3 regions of the Enterobacter cloacae complex sp. ECNIH7 genome follow, and region 2 is predicted to be linked to each of the others. Evidence: predicted binding sites of a transcription regulator. Region 2 holds the regulator's gene; each other region holds the start of a gene.

Region 1 (8,212 bases), 1.4 Mb from region 2:
GGTGACAGGTTTGTCGTTAAACATCTGCAGCATCCCCTGATACTGCGCCACCTGCTCCTCTTCGGAGGGGAAACCGCTCTGCAGCATGAACGGGATTTCAGTACGGTACAGGCCAATACCGTCGATGCGGCTGCCAAGCTTTTCTTCATGCTCAGGGCTTAAACCGGCGTTGAGCATGACTTTGATCCGCTCTCCGCTCTTAAGCTGTGCGGGCAGGTTAACGTCATCCTCCGCCAGCTTGCTTAATTCATTCTCTTCGCTGATAAGACGCTGGTATTCCTGGAGCAGAACCGGCTCAGGATCGACCAGCAGCTCACCGCGATAGCCGTCAACCACCAGCGTACGGCGGTGCAGTACCGACGGCTGGATATCGGCCCCCATAACGGTTGGGATACCCAGCGCGCGCACCATAATGGCGGCGTGTGAGTTGGCGGCACCATCGCGCACCACGACACCGGCCAGCCTGTCCTGCGGCAGTTCAGCCAGCGTGGTTGCCGACAGTTCATCGGCGACCAGAACAAACCGTTGAGGCCAGGCATTCGGCCCCTGAATGGTGTCATCAAGATGGAACAGCAGACGTTGTCCCAGGGCCCGGAGATCTCCAGCCCGCTCTTTCAGGTAACCGTCGGTCAATGCCGCAAATTGGTCGGCAAATTTCTCGATAACCTTCTTAACGGCCCACTCCGCGACCGAGCCTTTATCCACTTCAGCAAAAAGCTCACGACGCAGACGCGCATCGGAGAGCAGATGCGAATAGAGGTCGAAAATGGCCGCCGTCTCTTTTTGCGCACCTGCGGCAAAACGCTTGCTGTAACGACGAAATTCATTCGCCGCCTCTTCCAGCGCGGCGGTAAGACGCTCGCGCTCAAGCGCTTCATCAAGCGTTGAGGCTTCGTAAACCTGCTCCATTAACGGCAGCGTGGCGTCCATCCAGCCTTCAGCAATCGCTACGCCTGGCGATGCCGGAAGGGCACGAATGCGCGTATGGCGATACTGGCCAAAGAGCGCGGCAAGCTGAGACTGGGAGAGGATCGCCGCCATCTGCGTGGCCAGCGTGACGAGGAAAGACTCCTCGCTTTCATCGTACTGACGTAGCTCGCGCTGCTGGACAACCAGTACGCCGAGCAGCTGGCGACGCTGGATAATCGGCACGCCAAGGAAAGCGCGGAAGCGCTCTTCTTTTACGGAAGGGATGTATTTAAAGCTGGGGTGTTTTTGCGCATCAGCAAGGTTGATGGGTTCAGCCAGCCGCCCAACCAGGCCCACGATACCTTCATCAAATGCAAGCGTGACGGTGCGTCCACGTGGTTTTTTCAAACCACGGGTCGCCATCAGGTAATAGCAGCGCCGATCGTGGTCGGCCAGATATACCGAACAGACCTCGGTCTCCATCGCAAGACAGATGTCAGTAACCAGAATATTCAGCGCCTCGTTCAGACGCGGAGCACTGGCCACCTTCTCGACTATTTCTCGCAAGCGGGTGAGCATGATTTGCGTAGCTTAACCTCTTTTACGTCGCCAGGCAGGTGCGCTCTGCGGCTTAGGGGGGACCTCCTGAAGCTGCATGACCACACTTGCAAACTCTTTCATCACCCTACGGTAAACATCGCGTTTAAATGACACGACCTGACGAACAGGATACCAATAGCTCACCCAGCGCCAGCCATCGAACTCCGGCGTACTGCTGGTTTGCATATTGATGTCTGAATCGTTGCCCACCAACTGCAACAGAAACCACTTCTGTTTCTGGCCGATACAAACCGGCTTTGTGTCCCAACGCACCAAACGTTTCGGTAACTTGTAACGCAACCAGTTGCGGGTCGAAGCCAGGATGCGAACATCTTTTCGGCTTAAACCGACCTCTTCAAAAAGCTCCCGGTACATCGCTTGTTCTGGGGACTCTCCCGGATTGATCCCGCCTTGCGGGAACTGCCAGGAGTGCTGACCATATCGCCGGGCCCACATTACCTGGCCCTGACGATTACAAATTACTATTCCTACGTTCGGGCGGTAGCCATCGTCATCAATCACCGGACTACCCCAAATTAAACCTTATATATGAATGATTGTTTCACACTACAGGGAGGCGGTAAACCACTCTCTTACAGGGCTGCAACCTAATAACATTTGAATAACTCACAAATAAGTACTGAGTTATAAACAGATGAGAGGCAGTGAAGGGAATTTTATTCACCTTTTCTGTGGATATAGTTGTGAAGAAGTGTCTGATTACCGATGAACAACCTCAAACCCTGCCTTGCCAACGCTTTCGCGCCAGTTAAATAATTCAATATTTTTCATAAAGTTAAATGTATTTTTATGAACAAAAAACAGAATAGCGTGACGATCGTCACATCAGGGAGCGTCGTGCTGATGAAAGATCGAACAGCGTCGGTTTTATCCACAGATTGTGCCAATAAGTTAGTCACAATTTGTTTGAAAATTCGATTTTCATCGCACGTCAAGGCTGTAAATTGAAACAGTAGTCAGGGTTATGCCCAGTTATCCCATTTTTCTGTGGATAACATGGTGTAAGATCCTGTTCATTGTCAGTGACCAGATTTGAACAACCGGTTTTCTGAGTCTGGTGAAACGATTTAAAAGCAATAAAAAAACCTATAAATCATAGACATGGAATATTGGTACAGAAATAGTTAAACTCTATCCACAGGGGACAATTTCTTCGTTTATTTTTTAATCAAAAGGTTACCTTCATGCATCCGCTTACACCCTTGCTCTCACCGCCGTCCAGCGAGGGCCAGTTGCTACAGCAGGCACAGCGTCTGGCAGGCTTTTCGCTTGGCGAGCTGGCGGCAATGGCAGGGCTTCAGATCCCGAAGGATCTAAAACGGGATAAAGGCTGGATCGGCATGCTGCTTGAGCTGTGGCTGGGCGCCAGCGCAGGGAGCAAACCCGAGCAGGATTTTGCAGCGCTTGGCGTGGAGTTAAAAACCATCCCCATAGACAGCCAGGGCAAGCCCCTTGAGACCACCTTCGTCTGCGTTGCGCCACTAACCGGCAACACCGGCGTGACGTGGGAAACCAGCCACGTTCGTCACAAGCTGAAGCGCGTGTTGTGGGTGCCGGTTGAAGGTGAGCGTCAGATCCCGCTGGCTGAGCGTCGCGTTGGCGCGCCGCTGCTCTGGAGCCCGAACGACGAAGAAGAGCATCAGCTGCGGCTGGACTGGGAGGAGCTGATGGACATGATCGTGCTTGGGCAGGTAGAGCGCATCACCGCCCGGCACGGAGAAGTATTACAGCTGCGCCCGAAAGCGGCCAACAGCAAAGCGCTTACCGAGGCAATCGGCTCGAAGGGTGAGCCGATACTAACGCTGCCGCGCGGTTTTTATCTCAAAAAGAACTTCACCGGCGCGCTTCTTGCTCACCATTTTCTTCTAAAAACATAGTTTTTTACTTATTTTGCGAGCTCTCAAACATAATCAGCTGGTTTTTAAGATTTTACCGCTTCCTCCTGTTGCCATATCGGGTTAAAACTAAACTATGATTTGATACGCGCCAGATCCAGATGAGGACGATAACGATGAAAAAATGGGCAGTGTTAGTTTCAGCAGTCGGTTTAGCGTTTGCCGTATCGGGCTGTAGCAGCGATTACGTTATGGCGACAAAAGACGGTCGAATGATCCTGACCGACGGCAAACCCGAAGTCGACGATGATACCGGTCTGGTCAGCTACCGCGACCAGGAAGGCAATAAAATGCAGATCAATCGCGACGAAGTATCGCAAATTATCGAGCGATAAACAGAGAGAGGTCAGTCGCTTGCTGGCCTTTTTGATTTTTTTCTTCCCCTTTTGCTTCCCCTCTGCCATGTTTATATTCCTTTGTCGGGCACGCCCTGACGCGGTCTATAAGTCTACTGAGGAAGCCGGCTATGCATTATCACCGTATCCCCCACAGCGCTCTGGAAATAAGCCAACTGGGGTTGGGCACGATGACATTTGGTGAACAAAACAGCGAAGCCGATGCCCATGCACAACTCGATTACGCCGTCAGCCAGGGGATTAACCTGATTGATGTCGCGGAGATGTACCCTGTTCCTCCACGTCCGGAAACGCAGGGACTTACCGAAACCTATGTCGGTAACTGGCTGGCAAAACGCGGCAACCGTGAAAAGCTGGTGATTGCCTCAAAAGTCAGTGGTCCCGCGCGCAACAACGATACCGGGATCCGCTCGAATCAGATCCTCGATCGTAAGAATATCCGCGCCGCACTGGATGCCAGCCTGAAGCGCCTGCAAACCGACTACCTCGACCTGTATCAGGTGCACTGGCCGCAGCGTCCAACCAACTGCTTTGGTAAGCTCGGCTATAGCTGGAATGAGAGCGCCCCCGCCGTAACGCTGCTGGAAACGCTGGAAGCGCTGACCGAGTGCCAGCGCGCGGGAAAAATCCGCTACATTGGCGTCTCTAACGAAACGGCCTTTGGCGTAATGCGCTATCTGCACCTGGCGGATAAACACGATCTGCCGCGTATCGTCACCATCCAGAATCCGTACAGCCTGCTTAACCGTAGCTATGAGGTTGGTCTGGCCGAAGTGACGCAATATGAAGAAGTGGAACTGCTCGCCTATTCCTGTCTCGGCTTTGGCACGCTGACGGGGAAATACCTGAACGGCGCGAAACCGGCCGGGGCGCGAAATACCCTCTTTAGCCGTTTTACCCGCTACAGCGGCGAGCAGACGCAGAAGGCCGTTGCCGCCTATGTGGATATCGCAAAGCGTCACGGTCTTGACCCTGCCCAGATGGCGCTGGCCTTCGTGCGTCGTCAGCCGTTTGTTGCCAGCACCCTGCTGGGCGCGACCACGATGGAGCAGCTGAAAACCAATATTGAGAGTTTCCATCTGAACCTGAGTGAAGAGGTGTTAGCGGAGATTGAAGCGGTGCATCAGGTTTATACGTATCCTGCGCCGTAATAAAAGCAAAACGGCAACGCACGTTGCCGTTTTTAGGGTTTGCTCCCTCTCCCTGTAGGAGAGGGCCAGAGTGAGGACATCAGGCCGCACTTATCAGCGCCGACGTTGCCAGATCCACAATCCCGCAATCGCCAGCGCAAACAGCCCGCCAAACCCGACGCCAATCCCCACCACCGGCACACCGACTTTTACCGCCAGCGAGTAGAGCCCCAGCATTAGCAGCATCGCCAGGTTTTCACCCAGGTTTTGTACCGCGATGGCATTCCCCGCCCCGACGGTCTGCTTGCCACGTTCCTGCAGCAACGCGTTCAGCGGCACCACGAAGAAACCGCCCAGAATACCAATCAGGATGAGGAGGACATACGCAGGCAATAATGCATGTTGCAGCGAGAAAATCAGCACCACGACGCCAATCAGGATCCCTGCGGGCATGCAGCGTGCTACCGTCTCGAGCGTCACCAGCTTCGCCGCCGCGCCTGCTCCCACCACAATGCCGATGGCCACCATCGCATTCAGATAGGTCGGCGTCGCGTTGTCGGTAATTCCCAGCGCCACCGGCACCCACAGCACCAGCAGGAAGCGCAGCGTGACGCCCGCCCCCCAAAACATACTGGTTCCCATCAGGGAGAAACGCGTTTCTCCGTTACGCCACAGCACGCGACAGGCGGTAAAGAAACTGCCGGTCATCGGTTTAAAGCGCCAGGATTGCCCCGGGCGAGCCACAGGTAGCTTAGGAATAAACAGGTTCGCCACAACTGCCCCGCCATACACCACCGCGCAGATGCCCAGTGCCGCCAGGACATGCCAGTCGGCCAGTACGCCGCCCGCGACGGATCCGAGCAGGATTGCGGCGATGGTTGACGACTCCATCAGGCCGTTGGCTTTCACCAGCTTATCGCCCGTGGTCAGTTCTCCGAGAATGCCATACTTAGCCGGGGAGTAAGCGGCAGCGCCAATGCCCACCAGCGTGTAGCCAATAAACGGATTGAAGCCAAAGCAAATGCTGGCGGCACCCAGCAGCTTGAGACCGTTGGCAAACATCATCACTCGGCCTTTCGGGAAACTGTCCGCCACCTGCCCGACGAACGGAGCAAAGATAATGTAAGCGCCCACAAACACCATCTGCAGGATCGGCTGGCTCCAGTCGGGGTAAAACTCGGCCTTCAGCAGCGCCAGCGTGGCAAACAGCAGCGCGTTATCACCAAACGCAGAGAGAAACTGCGCAGCGATAACGGCCATCATGCCTTTCGATCTGAGCGATGTGTTAGTGTGTACTGACTCACGCATTTTGCTGTTCCGCCTCTTCAACCATGCCTTTCAGGGTCACGAAATCGGGCTTCCCGCTACCCAGCACCGGGAGCTGCTTCAGGAAGCGAATATCGCGCGGCACCGCCAGTTCAGGAATACCGTGTTCACGCGCATAGCTCAGTAACCTGTCGCGCTTAAGCTCAGCGTCAGTCGTAAACAGCACCAGCGCCTCGCCTTTGCTGGCATCACTCTTCACTACCGTCGCATGCATCTTATCCGCGGAGACGGCCGTCGCCAGCTGCTCAACCATTTCCAGAGAGACCATTTCACCGGCGATTTTGGCGAAGCGCTTCGCGCGTCCCTGAATCTGTACAAAGCCTTGTTCATCAAAACGGACAATATCACCGGTGTCGTACCAGCCGGTTTCAACCTCGCCGTTGACGTTTTCAGCCGTCGGCACCTCAAGCACGCCTGGGTTTTCCACGCGCAGATAACCGTTCATCACGTTTGGCCCTTTCAGCTGCAGACGGCCACCGTCCTCAATGCCCGGCACGGCCAGCAGACGCGCATCCATCCCCGGCAGAATTCGACCCACCGTACCCGGCTTCGCCGCCATCGGTACGTTTATCGAGACCACGGGAGCACACTCGGTAACGCCATAGCCTTCGAGAATGCGCAGGCCAAACTTGTCCTGCCAGATCTGACGCGTGCTCTCCTGCAGTTTTTCCGCACCGGCCACCACATACCGCACGCGATAGAAGTCATACGGATTGGCGAAACGCGCATAGTTGCCCAAGAAGGTTGAGGTGCCGAACAGAACGGTGCAGTTACGGTCATACACCAGCTCCGGCACAATCCGATAATGCAGCGGGCTTGGGTAGAGGAACACTTCTGCGCCGGTCAGCAGCGGCGTAAACAGCCCCACCGTCAGGCCAAAGGAGTGGAACAGCGGCAGCGCCGACATAAAACGGTCATTCGCGGTAAAGTCGGCAATGCTTTTGATCTGTTCAACGTTCGCCAGAATGCTCTTGTGGCTGTGGACGACGCCTTTCGGGTTGCCCTCCGATCCCGACGTGAAGAGAATGATCGCGTCATCTTCCGGCTGCTGTTTGACCTGCGCCAGACGCGGCATCAGCAGGTGAGCAAAAATCCACAGCTTGTCGCCGGTGGTCACGTCCGCTTTCAGATCCTCCAGGAAGACCCAGCGCACCTGGGTGAGCTGCTCGGGAAGATGCCAGAGCTTGCCTTTGTCCAGGAACTGACGAGAGGTAAAGACGGTATTAATCTGGGCAGCGGTGATGGCGCTGGTCAGCCCTTTCACGCCCGCCGTGTAGTTCATCATTGCCGGGATGCGCCCCCGGGAAACCGCACCAAAAATCACCGCCGCGCTGATGCCTGCGTTAGGCAGCATCAGGCCAATCTTTTCGCCCTTCATGCTGTATTTCTCAAGAATGCGGCCCACAAAGAGGGTCTTAGTCAGCAGCTTGCGATAGGTATCCGGGGTAAAATTGATGTCTTCGATGCAGTTTTTCTTCGCGCCATAGCGGTGCTGCGCGGAAAGCAGAGATTCGTACAGCGTTTCGCGCGGACGCACGGCCATGCGCGCTTCCATCATAATCTGATGCAGCATTTCCCCGGCGATTTTACGGCGATCGCGGGCACGCGGGGCGTCCGGCATCGGTAACAACGTGGGCGGCAGAATATGCAGCGTGATTTTTGGGAACAGACGCTGCTTCACCAGCCCCTTCAGTCGGCTGAAATGGGTCAACTCTGCGCCTTCAATACGCAGCGGCACCACGGTCGCTTTTGATTTCGCTGCAACAAACCCCGCGCCATCGTAGATTTTCATCAGCGAACCGGTCACGGAGATACGCCCTTCCGGGAAAATAACCACCGGGCGCCCCTGCTCAACCAGACGCACCAGATGCTTAATCATCATCGGCTTTGTCGGGTCGAGCGGCACAAAATCAATCAGCGGCGTGAGCCAGCGCATGTACCACTGCTGGCTGATAGAGGTATAGACCGCAAACAC
Region 2 (8,212 bases):
ATCGCGCATCGCCTTGATACAGTCCGCTACCAGCTGTGCATTCCCCATCAGACAGGCGCCAAACATGCCGTTCTGCACGCGATCGGACGGGCAGCCAACGTTCAGGTTGATCTCGTCGTAGCCGCGTTCTTCCGCCAGCTTCGCGCACTGCGCCAGCGCGGCCGGATCGCTGCCGCCCAGCTGCAGGGCAACCGGATGCTCTTCTTCGCTATAGGCCAGATAGTCGCCCTTCCCGTGAATGATTGCGCCCGTGGTCACCATTTCGGTGTACAGCAGCGTATGGCGGGAGAGCTGGCGCAGGAAATAGCGGCAGTGTCTGTCCGTCCAGTCGAGCATCGGCGCAATGGAGAAACGGTGTGCAGGGAAAGCGGTCTGTAATTCTGACGACATGGCGAAGTTTTAAGCATCTGGTGGAAAAGGGGCGCTACTATAGCACAAAGAAAAGCCGGAGGCGCAGCGCCTCCGGTGGACTTTAGAACGTCATGCTCAGCTGAGCCCCGGCACCCCAGGTTTCGTCCTCGCCGTACAGGCCCATCAGATCAACATGAACGGTACTGAACGGCGCGAAACCGACACCGCCGGTAAAGACATTGCTGTCGTTACCCTTCACGTCCGCGCGATAACCCGCACGCACCGCCAGCCAGCTGAGCGGCGTAACCTCGGCACCGACCCCCACGTACTGCGACGTATCTTCGCTCTTGAAGCCTTTGGTTTCCGTCAGATCGCCATCGGCGGTCAGCGTCACCAGGTCGTTGTGCCAGGCGGCACCGGCGGTCACCAGCGGACGGATCTGGTAGGTGTCTTTATAGCTCACCACTTCTCCCGTGCGCCCGTTGCGGATACGGATATCTTTGGTGTCGATATCGCGCGACATCAGGTTTTGGCCGCTCACGCCAACGGTCCAGTGTTCGCCGAAATCAGCCGCAATACCGGCATCGACGTTAAAGCCCGTGTCGTCCGTGCGGTAGCGGCTGTCGTTCCACTTGTTACTGTCGTAATCGTAGATTGACGTGGTGTAGTTATAGACCCAGGTTTTTTGCAGTTTTGGCGTCACGCCCACGGAAACCGGGACGCCGCCGAGGTCAAACTGACGGGCAACGGCAACACCATAGTCGGACACAATCGCTGCCCGGCCAGACGCCGTTGAGTTGAGATTTTTAGTGATCTGATCCGTGCCGTTCAGCGCAGCGTCCAGGGCAACACCGGCAGCCACCAGATTGCTTCGTTGAATACCGCGCAGATAATCAATATCCTGCTGATCGATAGACGAACTCACCCTGCCATGGGCGTACCCTTTCGCCATAAAGGCCACGGAAAGCACATCGTTAGGGATACTCACGGCAAGCCCAGCGCCTGCCGCCGCGCGTGCGGTTTTGCCCTTGAGGTAGTCAAGCTCATCGGCAAGATCTTTGGCCGCGCCCTGGAACTGGTTGATGGAGCCTAACGGATTGGTGATAACCTGAATTGGCGTAAGGTTATCAACCACATCCTTATAATGATTAATTTTGTCGTTGATGGTATCAATCTCGTCCTGCAGATTGTCCTCATCCGTCACCTGTACGCCAACGGACGGCAAAATGACCGTCACATCATCGTCCGGTTTTGCCTTTGCCAGCAACGCGGGGTTGATTAACGCCCCGCTACCATAGCTCCCGGAGGCAACGCCAGTGCCACCCATTGCGTCGCTACGTGATTCTGTCCAGGTATTGGCTGCTCCCGCCTGATTTGCCATAAACAAGGAAACAGCGATACTAACCACCGAAAATTTAAAATTTTTTTTCACAGTATGCCCGTTATAGTCTGTTATGAAATAACCCCTGTCTGTTATCACCCAAACAGGAACGAACTATTGCTGTGAATAAGTAGTAAAAGACCCGCTATTTCTATCCCTAAGTAAAACTTCCTTACGGCCTGTTGTATTTTGTGACGGCCCTCAATATTTATAGAAGAGGAAATTATTTTTTCCCAGGTTTTCCATCATGCGGTCCAAAAAACTGGGGCGGGTGGTCTACCCAGCGATCCTCACGGGTAGCGGCATAAACGGGGTTGAGCGGATAGTAGATGCGGTTGTGCTTCTTATTCGCCTCGCCAACGACCAGTAACCGCACCTCTTCGTCCGTGTTGTTGATAAAGGTATGGCAAATACCCGTTCCGGCAGGAAACCCCACGCTGTCGCCCGGTTCAAGTTTCCATAAATAGCCATTAATCCACGCTTCTGGATGACCTTCGAGCACATAAACGAACTCTTCTTCATCGCTTTCCGCATGCGGATAGGACGTCCTGCGCCCGGGCGGTAAACGCTCATGATGGATACCAATGCGCCCGAGCCCAAGCTTGCGAGCCAACGGGGCGCCGATAGAAAAACGCTCATCGCTATCTGGGTAGGTCGAATCATCCGCGCCTTCAACGTCGCGCCAGTGCCGAATACAGTCAGGTTTTTTCATTGTTTATTTCCCGGTTTGTAATGGGTCAGGTATAGCACAGACTGGCGGATCTCGGCGTTTTTACCAGAACATGATAAAGTGGGGGTTTCCGTCCTATAACATCCGGGGTGCTAAATGGATAAGTCCACAAAAGAGCTGTTAGCGCAGGCCGAAAAGCTATGTGCGCAACGCAATGTGCGCCTGACTCCGCAGCGCCTTGAAGTCTTACGTCTGATGAGCCTGCAGCAGGGTGCTATCAGCGCCTACGATCTGCTCGACCTGCTCCGCGAAAGCGAGCCGCAGGCGAAGCCACCGACCGTGTATCGCGCGCTGGATTTCCTGCTGGAACAAGGGTTCGTGCATAAGGTTGAGTCCACAAACAGCTATGTGTTGTGCCATCTGTTCGATCAGCCCACCCACACATCGGCGATGTTTATCTGTGACCGCTGCGGCGTGGTGAAAGAAGAGGTTGCGGAAGGTGTGGAAGATATTATGCATACGCTGGCAGCAAAAATGGGTTTTGCCCTGCGTCATAACGTGATTGAAGCGCACGGACTGTGCTCTGCCTGCGTGGAAGTGGAAGCCTGTCGTCATCAGGACGCGTGTCAGCACGACCACTCTATTCTTGTGAAGAAAAAACCGCGTTAACGGCAAAAGAACAGGCGGCTCATGGCCGCCCTCAGGGTGTACTTCCTTGTACTTGCGGGTATAGCCCGGTTACCAGCGGTAGTCGTTGCGTTTTTCCCAGTCGCCCACTTCTTTTTCCGCCTGGTCTTTCGCGTAGCCGTAACGTTCCTGAATTTTACCGACAAGCTGATCGCGTTTACCTTCAATGACGGTCATATCGTCATCAGTCAGCTTACCCCACTGTTCTTTCGCTTTACCTTTGAACTGCTTCCAGTTGCCGCCGATTTCGTCTTTATTCATCATCGTGTCCTCTTAGTTAAGCGTCGGGTCGTAACGTCCGTTACGTTCTTTTCTGCTGGACGTGATAATTATTGTAGTTAAGGATTCGGCAGTTGATTTCATATTCGGAATCTTTAACCGTCACGATATATCGTGACGTGAAGGGAACCAGGTATCGTTTTGCCAGTGGCGATGCCAGATAAAAGCCAGCGATATCCCTCTCAGCGAGAGGAAAACGGCCAGGGCCAGCCACAAACCGTGATTACCCAGCCAGGGAAGCGTCAGCAGCGTCAGGCCAAACCCTGCCGCCGCGACTGCCATGCTGTTGCGCATTTCCGCTCCGCGCGTCGCACCAATAAACATGCCGTCCAGCAGATAACACCAGACGCCGACCACCGGTAAGATGACTTGCCAGATGAGATAGTGACTCGCCAGCTCGCGCAGCGCAGGGATAGACGTAAGCAACGCGACGATTTGCTCACCAAGGCAGGCATAAACCAGGCCGAACGCCAGCGCCACCAGTCCCGACTGGCGGCAGGCTGCCCGCCAGACGTCCCGCAGCTGCCCGCTTTCGCGCGCGCCGTAAGCCTGCCCGGAATACGCTTCTACCGCATAGGCAAAACCGTCCAGCGCGTAGGCGGTAAAGGTCAGTAGCGTCATCAATACCGCGTTGACCGCGACGATTTCTGGCCCCAGTCGCGCCCCGAAAACCGTCAGCGCGCCGAAGCAGAGCTGAAGCAGCAGCGAGCGCAGCATGATGTCACGATTAAGCGCCAGCAGCCTACGGATATTGCCGCGCCATGCGGTTTTGAGCAGCGCCAGGGAGATGCCGCGCATCGCCAGCACGCGCCAGACCATCCACAGGCCAATAATAAAGGTTCCGTATTCGGCAATTGCCGTCGCCAGCGCCGCACCCCGCACGTTCATATGCAGGCCCATTACCAGCCAGACATCCAGCACAATGTTGAGAAGGTTGCCTACCACCAGCAAAATCACTGGTGCACGGGCGTACTGAACGCCCAGGAGCCACCCCAGCAGAACCAGGTTTGCCAGCGAGGCGGGCGCGCTGAGCCAGCGGATTTCAAGGAAACGTCGCGCCTGAGCCAGTACCGCCTCGCTGCCGCCGACAACATGGAGCGCAAGGTCGATCAGGGGCGTACGAAATAAAACGATTAACGCCCCTGCACCGAGCGCAAGGATCAGCGGCTGGACCAGCGCGCGCGCCAGACGCAGCGGATCTTTTGCACCATAAGCCTGGGCCGTGAGCCCGGTGGTGCTCATGCGCAAAAAGAGCAGCAGCATAAACAGGAAGCTGGTTGCCGTCGCGCCAATCGCCACGCCGCCAAGATAAACAGGCGAATCAAGGTGGCCAATAACGGCAGTATCGACCAGACCCAGCAAGGGAACGGTAATATTGGAGAAAATCATCGGCAGAGCAAGACGCCACAATGCCTTATCGGATGCCGTCAGCAGTGACATGAAAAATACCGGGAGTCGAGAATGAAGCAGGCTACAGCGGCGCCATAGCCTGTCAGGAAGAGGTTACAGCCATTCGCCGTTGCGAATGACCCCAACCGCCAGTCCTTCGATAGAGAAGTTGTGTTCGCGGAGATCGACCACAATCGGGGAGAACTCGTTGTTTTCAGGCAGTAGCTGAACAGTGTTCCCCTGTTTTTTCAGACGCTTGACGGTGACTTCATCATCAATGCGCGCGACAACCACCTGGCCGTTACGCACATCCTGCGTTTTGTGCACTGCAAGCAGATCGCCGTCAAGAATACCGATGTCTTTCATCGACATACCGCTGACGCGCAGCAGGAAATCAGCGCTCGGTTTGAACATGCCAGGATCGACCTGGTAGTGGCCTTCAATATGCTGCTGTGCCAGTAAAGGCTCACCGGCAGCAACACGGCCTATCAGCGGAATGCCCGTCTCTTCTTCCACCAGCAGGCGGATACCGCGTGACGCGCCTGAAACAATCTCAATCACGCCTTTACGCGCCAGCGCTTTCAGGTGTTCTTCAGCAGCATTCGGAGAACGGAAGCCCAGACGCTGCGCGATTTCCGCACGCGTGGGTGGCATACCCGTCTGGCCGATATGATCCCGGATGAGATCAAACACCTCTTGCTGCCTGGTCGTTAACGCTTTCATTCCGCCCCCTGGGTGTATATACAGTTATGCTGTGAGTATATACAGTCAAAGGCGATTTTGGAACCAAAAACTGCACAAAAAACCAGGGACTTAATTATTCCTCGAGGCTCATCGGAAATGTGACCAAAGCAGCGTGACCCAGGTGATAACGGCAGTGATAATCGCCAGCAGCACGGCAGCAGAGCCCATGTCTTTTGCGCGGCCAGAAAGCTCGTGGAAATCTGAACCTATGCGATCAACAACGGCCTCAATAGCGCTATTAAGAATTTCCACTATCATCACCAGAAGCACGGAACCGATAAGAAGTACGCGGGTAATAGCATCAACATCAAGGAAACAGGCGACGATCACCGCGATGATTGCGGCGACGCCCTCCTGGCGAAATGCAGCTTCGTTGATCCACGCGGCACGGAAACCTTTCCATGAATAGCCGGCGGCTTTGATGATACGCGTTAACCCAGTGGTATTATTGGCCATTAAAAGAACCTTTTATGAAAAAAAGCGTCAGTAACAGGAACTGTAGCGCGTTTCGCTACAGCCTGAAGTATGACGGGTAACAACAGAAATTTTGCGCGCTTTCTGTTATCCTTGCGCCGCAATTGCATTATTAACCAGAGGCTTTACATCGTTTATGTCCGGCTGGCCACGAATTTACTACAAATTACTTAATTTACCATTAAGCATCCTGGTAAAAAGCAAGTCTATCCCAGCAGAACCCGCGCTGGAATTGGGGCTCGATACCTCGCGTCCTATTATGTACGTTTTGCCTTATAACTCGAAGGCAGACTTACTGACGCTTCGCGCCCAGTGTCTGGCGCATGACTTACCTGACCCGCTTGAACCGCTTGAAGTTGACGGCACTTTACTGCCGCGCTACGTGTTCATTCACGGTGGACCGCGCGTGTTTACCTACTACACGCCAAAAGAAGAGTCCATCAAGCTGTTCCACGACTATCTCGACCTGCACCGGAGCAACCCCGATCTGGATGTGCAGATGGTGCCGGTATCGGTGATGTTTGGTCGTCGTCCGGGCCGTGAAAAAGGTGAAGAGAATCCGCCGCTGCGCATGCTTAACGGCATCCAGAAGTTCTTCGCGGTCTCCTGGCTGGGACGCGACAGCTTTGTGCGTTTCTCCCCTTCCGTTTCGCTGCGTCGAATGGCGGACGAGCACGGTACCGACAAGATCATCGCGCAAAAACTGGCGCGCGTGGCGCGTATGCACTTCGCTCGTCAGCGCCTGGCTGCCGTAGGGCCGCGTCTCCCGGCGCGTCAGGATCTGTTCAACAAGCTGCTGGCCTCCAAAGCGATTGCTCGCGCCGTTGAAGACGAAGCGCGCAGCAAGAAAATATCGCATGAGAAAGCCCAGCAGAACGCCATTGCGCTGATGGAAGAGATTGCAGCGAACTTCTCTTACGAGATGATTCGCCTGTCCGATCGTATTCTCGGCTTTACCTGGAACCGCCTGTATCAGGGCATCAACGTTCATAACGCCGAGCGCGTACGCCAGCTGGCGCATGATGGCCATGAGATTGTCTATGTTCCCTGCCACCGCAGCCACATGGACTACCTGCTTCTTTCCTACGTGCTCTATCACCAGGGGCTGGTACCGCCGCATATTGCTGCCGGTATCAACCTGAATTTCTGGCCAGCAGGTCCGATTTTCCGCCGCCTGGGCGCGTTCTTTATCCGTCGTACCTTCAAGGGCAACAAGCTCTACTCCACCGTGTTCCGCGAATATCTGGGCGAGCTGTTCAGCCGCGGCTATTCCGTGGAGTACTTCGTGGAGGGCGGTCGTTCCCGTACCGGACGTCTGCTCGATCCGAAGACCGGCACGCTGTCGATGACCATTCAGGCGATGCTGCGCGGAGGAAACCGTCCAATCACGCTGGTGCCAATCTACATTGGCTATGAGCACGTAATGGAAGTGGGCACGTACGCGAAAGAGCTGCGCGGTGCGACCAAAGAGAAAGAAAGCCTGCCGCAGATGCTGCGCGGCTTGAGCAAGCTACGTAATCTCGGTCAGGGCTACGTGAACTTCGGCGAGCCGATGCCGCTGATGACGTATCTGAACCATCACGTTCCCGAGTGGCGTGAATCCATCGATCCAATCGAAGCGATTCGTCCGGCCTGGCTGACGCCAACGGTTAACGGCATCGCGTCCGAGCTGATGGTGCGCATTAATAACGCCGGTGCAGCTAACGCCATGAACCTGTGCTGTACAGCGCTTCTGGCTTCGCGTCAGCGCTCGCTGACCCGCGAGCAGCTCACAGAGCAGCTGGATTGCTATCTGGACATGATGCGCAACGTGCCGTATTCCGTTGATTCAACCGTGCCTTCTGCTACCGCCAGTGAGCTTATCGATCACGCGTTGCAGATGAACAAGTTTGAAGTCGAAAAGGACACGATCGGCGACATCATCATTCTGCCGCGCGAGCAGGCAGTGCTGATGACCTACTACCGCAACAACATCACCCATATGCTGATGCTGCCGTCGCTCATGGCGGCTATCATCACCCAGCACCGCAGTATTTCGCGTCAGGAGCTATTGCGTCACGTTGAGACGCTCTATCCGATGCTGAAAGCGGAGCTGTTCCTGCGCTGGAGCAAGGATGAGCTGGCGGGCGAACTGGACAAACTGACGGAAGAGCTGCGTCGTCAGGGGCTGATCGCCGTCTCAAACGACGAGCTGCACATCAATCCGTCGCGTTCCCGTACCCTGCAACTGCTGGCGG
Region 3 (8,212 bases), 570 kb from region 2:
TGCTGGTCGTTCCCGCGTGAAGACGTGACCCGTGAAACCATCGCCAAACAGATTGCCCTGGCGCTGCGTGATGAAGTGGCGGATCTGGAAGCGGCAGGCATTGGCATTATCCAGATTGACGAGCCGGCGCTGCGCGAAGGCCTGCCGCTGCGCCGCAGCGAATGGGATGCCTACCTGCAGTGGGGCGTGGAAGCGTTCCGCATCAACGCTGCGGTGGCGAAGGATGACACCCAGATCCACACCCACATGTGTTACTGCGAATTTAACGACATCATGGATTCGATTGCCGCGCTGGACGCCGACGTGATCACCATCGAGACCTCGCGTTCAGACATGGAGCTGCTGGAGTCGTTTGAAGAGTTCGACTACCCGAATGAAATCGGGCCGGGCGTGTACGACATTCACTCCCCGAACGTGCCGAGCGTGGAGTGGATTGAAGCCCTGCTGAAAAAAGCGGCCCAGCGCATTCCGTCAGAACGCCTGTGGGTGAACCCGGACTGCGGACTGAAAACCCGCGGCTGGCCGGAGACGCGCGCGGCGCTGGCGAACATGGTGAAGGCGGCGCAGAACCTGCGTCAGGCGTAGCGGTGCTGGATTGCCGGGTGGCGACAACGCTTACCCGGCCTACCTGTTGGCCCGGTAAGGCATAGCCGCCACCGGGCTTTTTTATTACGCTTTCTTACCGCCGTACTGGCTAAACCACGCCAGCATTCTCTGCCAGCCATCTTTGGCTGATTCTGCGTGATAGCTCGGACGATAATCGGCATTAAACGCGTGCCCGGCATCCGGGTACACCACAATCTCCGCCTTCGCATTTGCCGCGCGGAGCGCATGGCGCATGGTCTCTACCGAATCCAGCGAAATGCCGGTGTCCTGACCGCCGTAAAGCCCTAACACGGGGGCATTTAACTCGGTGGCGATATCGACGGGATGTTTTGGTGAATTCAGCGTTTTTTCACCCACCAGTTTGCCGTACCAGGCGACAGCGGCTTTGAGCTGCGGGTTATGCGCGGCATACAGCCAGCTAATGCGTCCGCCCCAGCAGAAACCGGTGACCAGAAGACGATGCGGATCGCCGCCGTTGCGCGCCGCCCAGCTGGCGACGTGATCGAGATCGGCCAGCACCTGCGCGTCCGGGACTTTGCTCACCAGGTTGCTGAGCAGCGTGGGAATATCGCTGTAGTCGTTCGGATCGCCCTGACGGAAGTAGAGCTCTGGCGCAACGGCCAAATACCCTTCCAGCGCCAGCCGGCGGCAGAGATCGCGAATGTGTTCGTGAACACCGAAAATTTCCTGTACCACGATCACGATGGGCAGCGGGCCGTCCGCCGATTTTGGTCGTGCGTGGTAAGCAGGCATGTTCTCTCCCTGCGTGGGAATAGAGGTCTCGCCCGCGGTAATTGCCGCTTCTGGCGTCGACACGATGGTTGAAGCATGTGGGGCCGCAGCAGGTGCAAAACCGGTTTTTTCAGTCATGGCATTCTCCGTACCAATGAGTTAGCGCAAAGGTAAATATAGACACCAGGTTAACAACTCACAGTGCCTTAAACGGTCTATCTTTTGTGCAGCACCTGGCGATATAACTTGTTAATGTGATGTAAATCACTTTTTTATGGAAATTCAATGTAATCATTTTCATTCATGGTGAGGTATGTCACGAAAATATGCTTACTGCTTCTGTAAAGTACCGTTTTACTTCTTCTGACTAACCGACCCACAGAGGAGTCACCTATGTCTAAGTCTGATGTTTTTCATCTCGGCCTCACCAAAAACGATTTACAAGGGGCTACGCTCGCTATCGTCCCTGGCGATCCTGAGCGTGTGGAAAAGATCGCCGCGCTGATGGATAAGCCGGTCAAGCTGGCTGCCCATCGTGAGTTCACCACCTGGCGCGCAGAGCTGGATGGCAAAGCGGTGATCGTGTGCTCTACCGGTATCGGTGGTCCGTCTACGTCTATTGCTGTTGAAGAGCTGGCACAGCTGGGCATCCGTACTTTCCTGCGTATCGGCACCACCGGCGCTATCCAGCCGCACATCAACGTGGGTGACGTGCTGGTCACGACCGCGTCCGTTCGTCTGGACGGCGCAAGCCTGCACTTTGCACCGATGGAATTCCCGGCAGTGGCTGATTTCGAATGCACCACCGCGCTGGTTGAAGCCGCAAAATCCGTAGGCGCAACCACTCACGTGGGCGTAACCGCCTCTTCCGACACCTTCTACCCGGGTCAGGAACGTTACGACACCTTCTCAGGCCGCGTGGTAAGCCGTTTCAAAGGCTCAATGGAAGAGTGGCAGTCAATGGGCGTGATGAACTACGAAATGGAATCCGCAACGCTGCTGACCATGTGCGCAAGCCAGGGTCTGCGTGCCGGTATGGTGGCGGGCGTTATCGTCAACCGCACCCAGCAGGAGATCCCGAACGCCGAAACCATGAAGCAGACCGAAAGTCATGCGGTGAAAATCGTGGTGGAAGCCGCGCGTCGCCTGATCTAATCCTCTCTTCTGAAATCAAAGGCCGACGCGTTCGGCCTTTATTTTTTGCGTAGCGCCTCGCAGGAAAACCCTTTCAAACTGGACGTTTATACAGCACAATTCTATTTTGTGCGGGTAATACGTTGATGCAGGGGGCATTGTGGATATCTCGATCCTGATTTACGCGGTAATTGCGGTGGCGGGCGTGGCGATAGGCTGGCTCATTTCCAGCTATCAGCATGCACAGCAGAAGGCCGACCAGCTGGCAGAGCGCGAAGAGATAGTCGCTGAATTAAGTGCGGCAAAGCAGCAGCTTGCGCTGAGTGACCACTGGCGAGAGGAGTGCGAGCTGCTTAACAACGAGCTGCGCAACCTGCGAGATATCAACACCTCGCTGGAGGCCGATCTCCGCGAAGTCACTACCCGTCTTGAATCCACCCAGCTGCATGCGGAAGACAAAATCCGCCAGATGATCAACAGCGAGCAGCGCCTCAGCGAACAGTTTGAGAACCTCGCCAACCGGATTTTTGAGCACAGCAACCGCCGCGTTGACGAACAGAACCGCCAGAGCCTGAACAGCCTGCTGACGCCGCTGCGCGAACAGCTGGACGGTTTTCGCCGTCAGGTGCAGGACAGCTTTGGTCAGGAAGCCCGCGAGCGACACACGCTGGCGCATGAGATTCGCAATCTTCAGCAGCTGAATGCGCAAATGGCGCAGGAAGCGGTCAATCTGACCCGCGCGCTGAAAGGGGATAACAAAACCCAGGGCAACTGGGGAGAAGTGGTGCTGACCCGCGTGCTGGAGGCCTCTGGACTGCGGGAAGGATATGAATACGAAACGCAGGTGAGTATCGAAAACGACGCCCGCTCGCGAATGCAGCCGGATGTGATCGTGCGGCTGCCGCAGGGTAAAGATGTGGTGATTGACGCCAAAATGACGCTGGTGGCGTATGAACGCTACTTTAATGCGGACGATGATTACACGCGCGAGTCTGCGCTGCAGGAGCACATTGCCTCCGTGCGTAATCATATTCGCCTGCTTGGCAGAAAAGACTACCAGCAGCTGCCGGGTCTGCGCTCGCTGGACTATGTCCTGATGTTCATCCCGGTAGAACCCGCGTTCCTGCTGGCGCTCGACAGACAGCCCGAGCTTATCACCGAAGCGCTCAAAAATAACATTATGCTGGTCAGCCCCACCACGCTGCTGGTGGCGTTACGCACCATTGCGAACCTATGGCGCTATGAGCACCAGAGCCGCAACGCTCAGCAGATTGCCGATCGTGCCAGCAAGCTTTACGACAAAATGCGCCTCTTCGTGGACGACATGTCTTCAGTCGGGCAGAGCCTGGATCGTGCGCAGGATAACTACCGCCAGGCGATGAAAAAACTCGCCTCCGGACGTGGCAATCTGCTGGCACAGGCCGAATCATTCCGTAGCCTGGGGGTTGAGGTTAAACGCGAGATTAATCCGGAATTGGTCGAACAGGCCACCGCCCAGGACGACGAGTTTCGCCTGCGAGAAGGTGCGGACGAACAAAATACAAACAGTGAAGACAATACGTTAGCGGCGGATTTATCACCAGACGAGACTCCGGCGCGTTTCTTTCGCGGTGGTTGAAACGTAGGGCAAACGCGCCCAATCTGTTACACTTCACGAACATTTTACTGATAAGCAGGCTCTGAGATGGCTGACGATTCACAAGACACAACGCACTTTGGCTTTCAGACTGTTGCCAAAGCGCAGAAAGCTGACATGGTGGCCCACGTATTTCATTCCGTGGCGGCGAAGTACGATGTGATGAATGACCTGATGTCGTTTGGCATTCATCGCTTGTGGAAGCGCTTCACCATTGACTGTAGCGGCGTACGCCGTGGACAAACGGTGCTGGATTTAGCCGGTGGTACGGGCGATTTAACCGCGAAGTTCTCCCGTCTGGTGGGCGAAACCGGTCGCGTTGTTCTCGCCGATATTAATGACTCCATGCTGAAAATGGGACGCGAAAAGCTGCGTAACATCGGCGTGGTGGGGAATGTGGAGTATGTGCAGGCAAACGCCGAAGCGCTGCCATTCCCGGACAATACCTTTGATTGCATCACGATCTCTTTCGGTCTGCGTAACGTGACTGATAAAGAAAAAGCGCTGCGCTCTATGTACCGCGTGCTGAAGCCGGGTGGACGTCTGCTGGTGCTCGAGTTCTCTAAACCGATCATTGAGCCGCTGAGCAAAGCCTACGACGCCTATTCCTTCCACGTGCTGCCGCGTATTGGTGAGCTGGTGGCTAACGACGCTGAAAGCTACCGCTATCTGGCGGAGTCTATCCGTATGCACCCGGATCAGGACACATTAAAAGCCATGATGCAGGACGCGGAATTTGAGAACGTTGAATATTTCAACCTGACGGCGGGTGTCGTCGCGCTGCATCGCGGTTACAAATTCTGAGTGGAGGTGTCCCGTGCCCTTTAAACCCTTAGTCTCCGCAGGCGTCGAGAATGTGCTGAACGCTTTTCTGTATCGCGCTCCGGCGCTGAAAGCTGCACGTCAGCGGCTAAACGGGAAGGTATTACGCATTGTTTTAAAAGAGTTATCGACGCCGCTTGTGCTGGTATTCAGCGAACGTCAACTTGACGTTCTGGGGGCGTGGGAAGGTGAGGCCGACTGCTCGGTCATCACGCACATGAGCGTGCTGCCAAAACTGCGCGATCGCCAGCAATTAACGGCGCTTATCCGCAGCGGTGAGCTGGAAGTGGAGGGCGACATTCAGGTCGTGCAGAACTTCGTTGCGCTCACCGACCTGGCGGAGTTCGATCCGGCAGAGCTACTCGCGCCTTTTATCGGCGACATTGCCGCCGAAGGCATCGGGAAAGTTCTTCATGGCGGCGCCTCCTTTGCGCGTAAAAGCCTCCAGCGCCAGCAACGCTATGCGGCGGAAGTGCTGACTGAGGAGTGGCGAATGGCGCCCGGGCCACTGGAAGTTGCATGGTTTTCGGAAGAGACCGCTGCTGTTGAACGTGCGGTTGATGCGTTAACCAAACGGCTGGAAAAACTGGAGGGCAAATGACGCCTGGTGAAATTCGGCGCCTCTATTTTATTATTCGCACCTTTTTGAGCTACGGGCTCGACGAGCTTATCCCCAAAATGCGTATCACGCTGCCGCTTCGTATCTGGCGGCGGATGCTCTTCTGGATGCCCAATCGCCATAAAGGTCAACCGCTGGGTGAGCGTCTGCGCCTGGCGCTGCAGGAACTCGGTCCGGTTTGGATTAAATTCGGGCAGATGCTGTCGACCCGCCGCGATCTCTTCCCGCCTCTGATTGCCGATGAGCTTGCGATGCTGCAGGATCGCGTCGCACCGTTTGACGGCGCGCGCGCGAAAAAGCAAATTGAAGAGGCGATGGGAAATGTACCCGTCGAGACCTGGTTTGACGATTTCGACATTAACCCACTGGCATCGGCTTCTATTGCGCAGGTGCATACCGCGCGTCTGAAAGAAAACGGCAAAGAAGTCGTTATTAAGGTCATTCGTCCGGACATCCTGCCAGTCATCAAAGCGGACATGAAGCTGATTTATCGTCTGGCGCGCTGGGTGCCACGCCTGCTGCCGGACGGGCGTCGCCTTCGTCCACTGGAAGTGGTGCGGGAATATGAAAAAACGCTGATTGATGAGCTTAACCTGCTGCGCGAATCGGCAAACGCCATTCAGCTGCGTCGCAACTTTGAAAACAGCCCGATGCTCTATGTACCTGAAGTCTATTCTGACTACTGCAGCCAGAATATGATGGTGATGGAGCGTATCTACGGTATTCCGGTTTCGGATGTGGTGGCCCTGGAGAAACAGGGAACAAACATGAAGCTCCTGGCCGAACGTGGCGTACAGGTCTTCTTTACCCAGGTGTTCCGCGACAGCTTTTTCCATGCGGACATGCATCCGGGCAATATCTTCGTAAGCTACGAGCATCCTGAGGATCCGAAGTATATCGGTATCGACTGCGGGATTGTGGGGTCGCTGAACAAAGAAGATAAACGGTATCTGGCTGAGAACTTCATCGCGTTCTTCAACCGCGACTACCGTAAGGTGGCCGAGCTGCACGTTGATTCCGGCTGGGTGCCGCCGGATACCAACGTCGAAGAGTTTGAGTTCGCGATCCGGACCGTTTGCGAACCGATTTTTGAGAAACCGCTGGCGGAAATCTCCTTCGGGCACGTGCTGTTGAACCTGTTTAACACGGCTCGCCGCTTTAATATGGAAGTTCAGCCACAGCTAGTTTTACTTCAGAAAACATTACTTTACGTTGAGGGTGTAGGCCGACAGCTCTATCCTCAGTTAGACTTGTGGAAGACCGCGAAACCTTTCCTTGAATCCTGGATTAAGGATCAGGTTGGCATTCCGGCGCTGGTGCGCTCGCTGAAGGAGAAAGGTCCGTTCTGGATAGAAAAAATGCCTGAAATTCCTGAACTGGTTTATGACAGTTTGCGTCAGAGCAAGAACCTTCAGCACAGCATGGATAAAATCGCCCGCGAGCTTCAGTCCAGCCGTGTTCGCCAGGGACAGTCACGCTATCTCTTTGGGATTGGCGCAACGCTGCTACTGAGCGGTACGCTGTTGCTGATCAACCGTCCGGACTGGCAGATGATGCCCGCCTGGCTGATGGCTGGCGGGGTGGTAGTCTGGCTAGCAGGCTGGCGAAAAACGCGCTGAGCGTGCGTCGCTATCGACGGGTCGCATACGTATAATGCGACCTGACTCATTAATCATCTATCCCTGAGGAACATGTATGGGTGGTATCAGTATCTGGCAATTAGTCATTATTGCCGTCATCGTCGTGCTGCTGTTTGGCACCAAAAAGCTCGGTTCTATTGGTTCCGATCTGGGCGCGTCTATCAAAGGCTTCAAGAAAGCGATGAGCGATGATGAGAGCAAGCAGGATAAAACCAGCCAGGACGCTGACTTTACTGCTAAATCCATCGCCGACAAGCAAGAAGAAGCCAAAAAGGAAGACGCTAAACGCCACGATAAAGAGCAGGTGTAAGTCGTGTTCGACATTGGTTTTAGTGAGCTCCTGCTGGTCTTTGTGATTGGCCTGATTGTGCTGGGGCCGCAGCGTCTGCCGGTGGCAGTGAAAACCGTTGCGGGCTGGGTTCGTGCGCTGAGATCGCTGGCATCGACCGTTCAGAATGAACTGGCACAGGAGCTTAAGCTGCAGGAATTTCAGGAAAGCCTGAAAAAGGTCGAGAAGGCGAGCATGGATAACCTGACGCCGGAACTGAAAGCGTCAATGGATGAGCTGCGCGAAGCGGCGGAATCGATGAAGCGCTCCTATAGCGTTAACGATCCTGAAAAAGCGAGCGATGAAGCGAACACCATCCATAACCCGGTGGTTAAGGGCAGCGAGGAGCAGCGCGAAGGCGTAACGCCTGCCAGTGCTGAACATCAGGCTGCCGCACCAGAACAGACGCCGCACGAAACCGAATTGAAAAAACAGGCGCAGCCAGAAGAGCCAGTGGCAAAAGCGGCGGAAGTGAAGCCCGCTGCGTCCGTTTCCGAATCATCCCCCTCGTCGAGTGATAAAGCGTAAACATGGCAGTAGATGATACTCAACCGCTGATTACGCACCTCATTGAGCTGCGTAAGCGCCTGTTAAACTGCATTATTGCGGTTTTGCTCATATTCCTGTGCCTGGTCTATTTTGCCAACGATATCTATCAGGTGGTCTCTGCGCCGCTGATTAAGCAGATGCCGCTG

The links. Region 2 encodes LexA, which represses DNA repair genes until DNA is damaged. Its sites were predicted from a motif close to TNCTGTATGTACATACAGNA; they were not measured.
Region 1: the regulator LexA is predicted to act here: its motif matches at 2,466-2,485, upstream of mutH (DNA mismatch repair endonuclease MutH).
Region 3: the regulator LexA is predicted to act here: its motif matches at 2,570-2,589, upstream of rmuC (DNA recombination protein RmuC).

What each region holds. Positions count from the first base shown of each region.
Region 1 is NZ_CP017990.1:4,052,190-4,060,401, forward strand. Features, by position in the region: gene ptsP (phosphoenolpyruvate--protein phosphotransferase) at 1-1,488, opposite strand, end outside; gene rppH (RNA pyrophosphohydrolase) at 1,501-2,031, opposite strand; gene mutH (DNA mismatch repair endonuclease MutH) at 2,715-3,407, shown strand; gene WM95_RS20015 (YgdI/YgdR family lipoprotein) at 3,542-3,760, shown strand; gene WM95_RS20020 (NADP(H)-dependent aldo-keto reductase) at 3,892-4,932, shown strand; gene lplT (lysophospholipid transporter LplT) at 5,026-6,219, opposite strand; gene aas (bifunctional acyl-ACP--phospholipid O-acyltransferase/long-chain-fatty-acid--ACP ligase) at 6,212-8,212, opposite strand, start outside.
Region 2 is NZ_CP017990.1:338,000-346,211, reverse strand. Features, by position in the region: gene dusA (tRNA dihydrouridine(20/20a) synthase DusA) at 1-390, opposite strand, end outside; gene WM95_RS01670 (conjugal transfer protein TraF) at 473-1,783, opposite strand; gene WM95_RS01665 (cupin domain-containing protein) at 1,956-2,444, opposite strand; gene zur (zinc uptake transcriptional repressor Zur) at 2,559-3,071, shown strand; gene WM95_RS01655 (CsbD family protein) at 3,141-3,350, opposite strand; gene dinF (MATE family efflux transporter DinF) at 3,471-4,808, opposite strand; gene lexA (transcriptional repressor LexA) at 4,872-5,480, opposite strand; gene WM95_RS01640 (diacylglycerol kinase) at 5,589-5,957, opposite strand; gene plsB (glycerol-3-phosphate 1-O-acyltransferase PlsB) at 6,112-8,212, shown strand, end outside.
Region 3 is NZ_CP017990.1:4,917,533-4,925,744, reverse strand. Features, by position in the region: gene metE (5-methyltetrahydropteroyltriglutamate--homocysteine S-methyltransferase) at 1-585, shown strand, start outside; gene WM95_RS24575 (dienelactone hydrolase family protein) at 670-1,476, opposite strand; gene udp (uridine phosphorylase) at 1,732-2,493, shown strand; gene rmuC (DNA recombination protein RmuC) at 2,633-4,090, shown strand; gene ubiE (bifunctional demethylmenaquinone methyltransferase/2-methoxy-6-polyprenyl-1,4-benzoquinol methylase UbiE) at 4,157-4,912, shown strand; gene ubiJ (ubiquinone biosynthesis protein UbiJ) at 4,926-5,531, shown strand; gene ubiB (ubiquinone biosynthesis regulatory protein kinase UbiB) at 5,528-7,168, shown strand; gene tatA (Sec-independent protein translocase subunit TatA) at 7,245-7,499, shown strand; gene tatB (Sec-independent protein translocase protein TatB) at 7,503-8,045, shown strand; gene tatC (Sec-independent protein translocase subunit TatC) at 8,048-8,212, shown strand, end outside.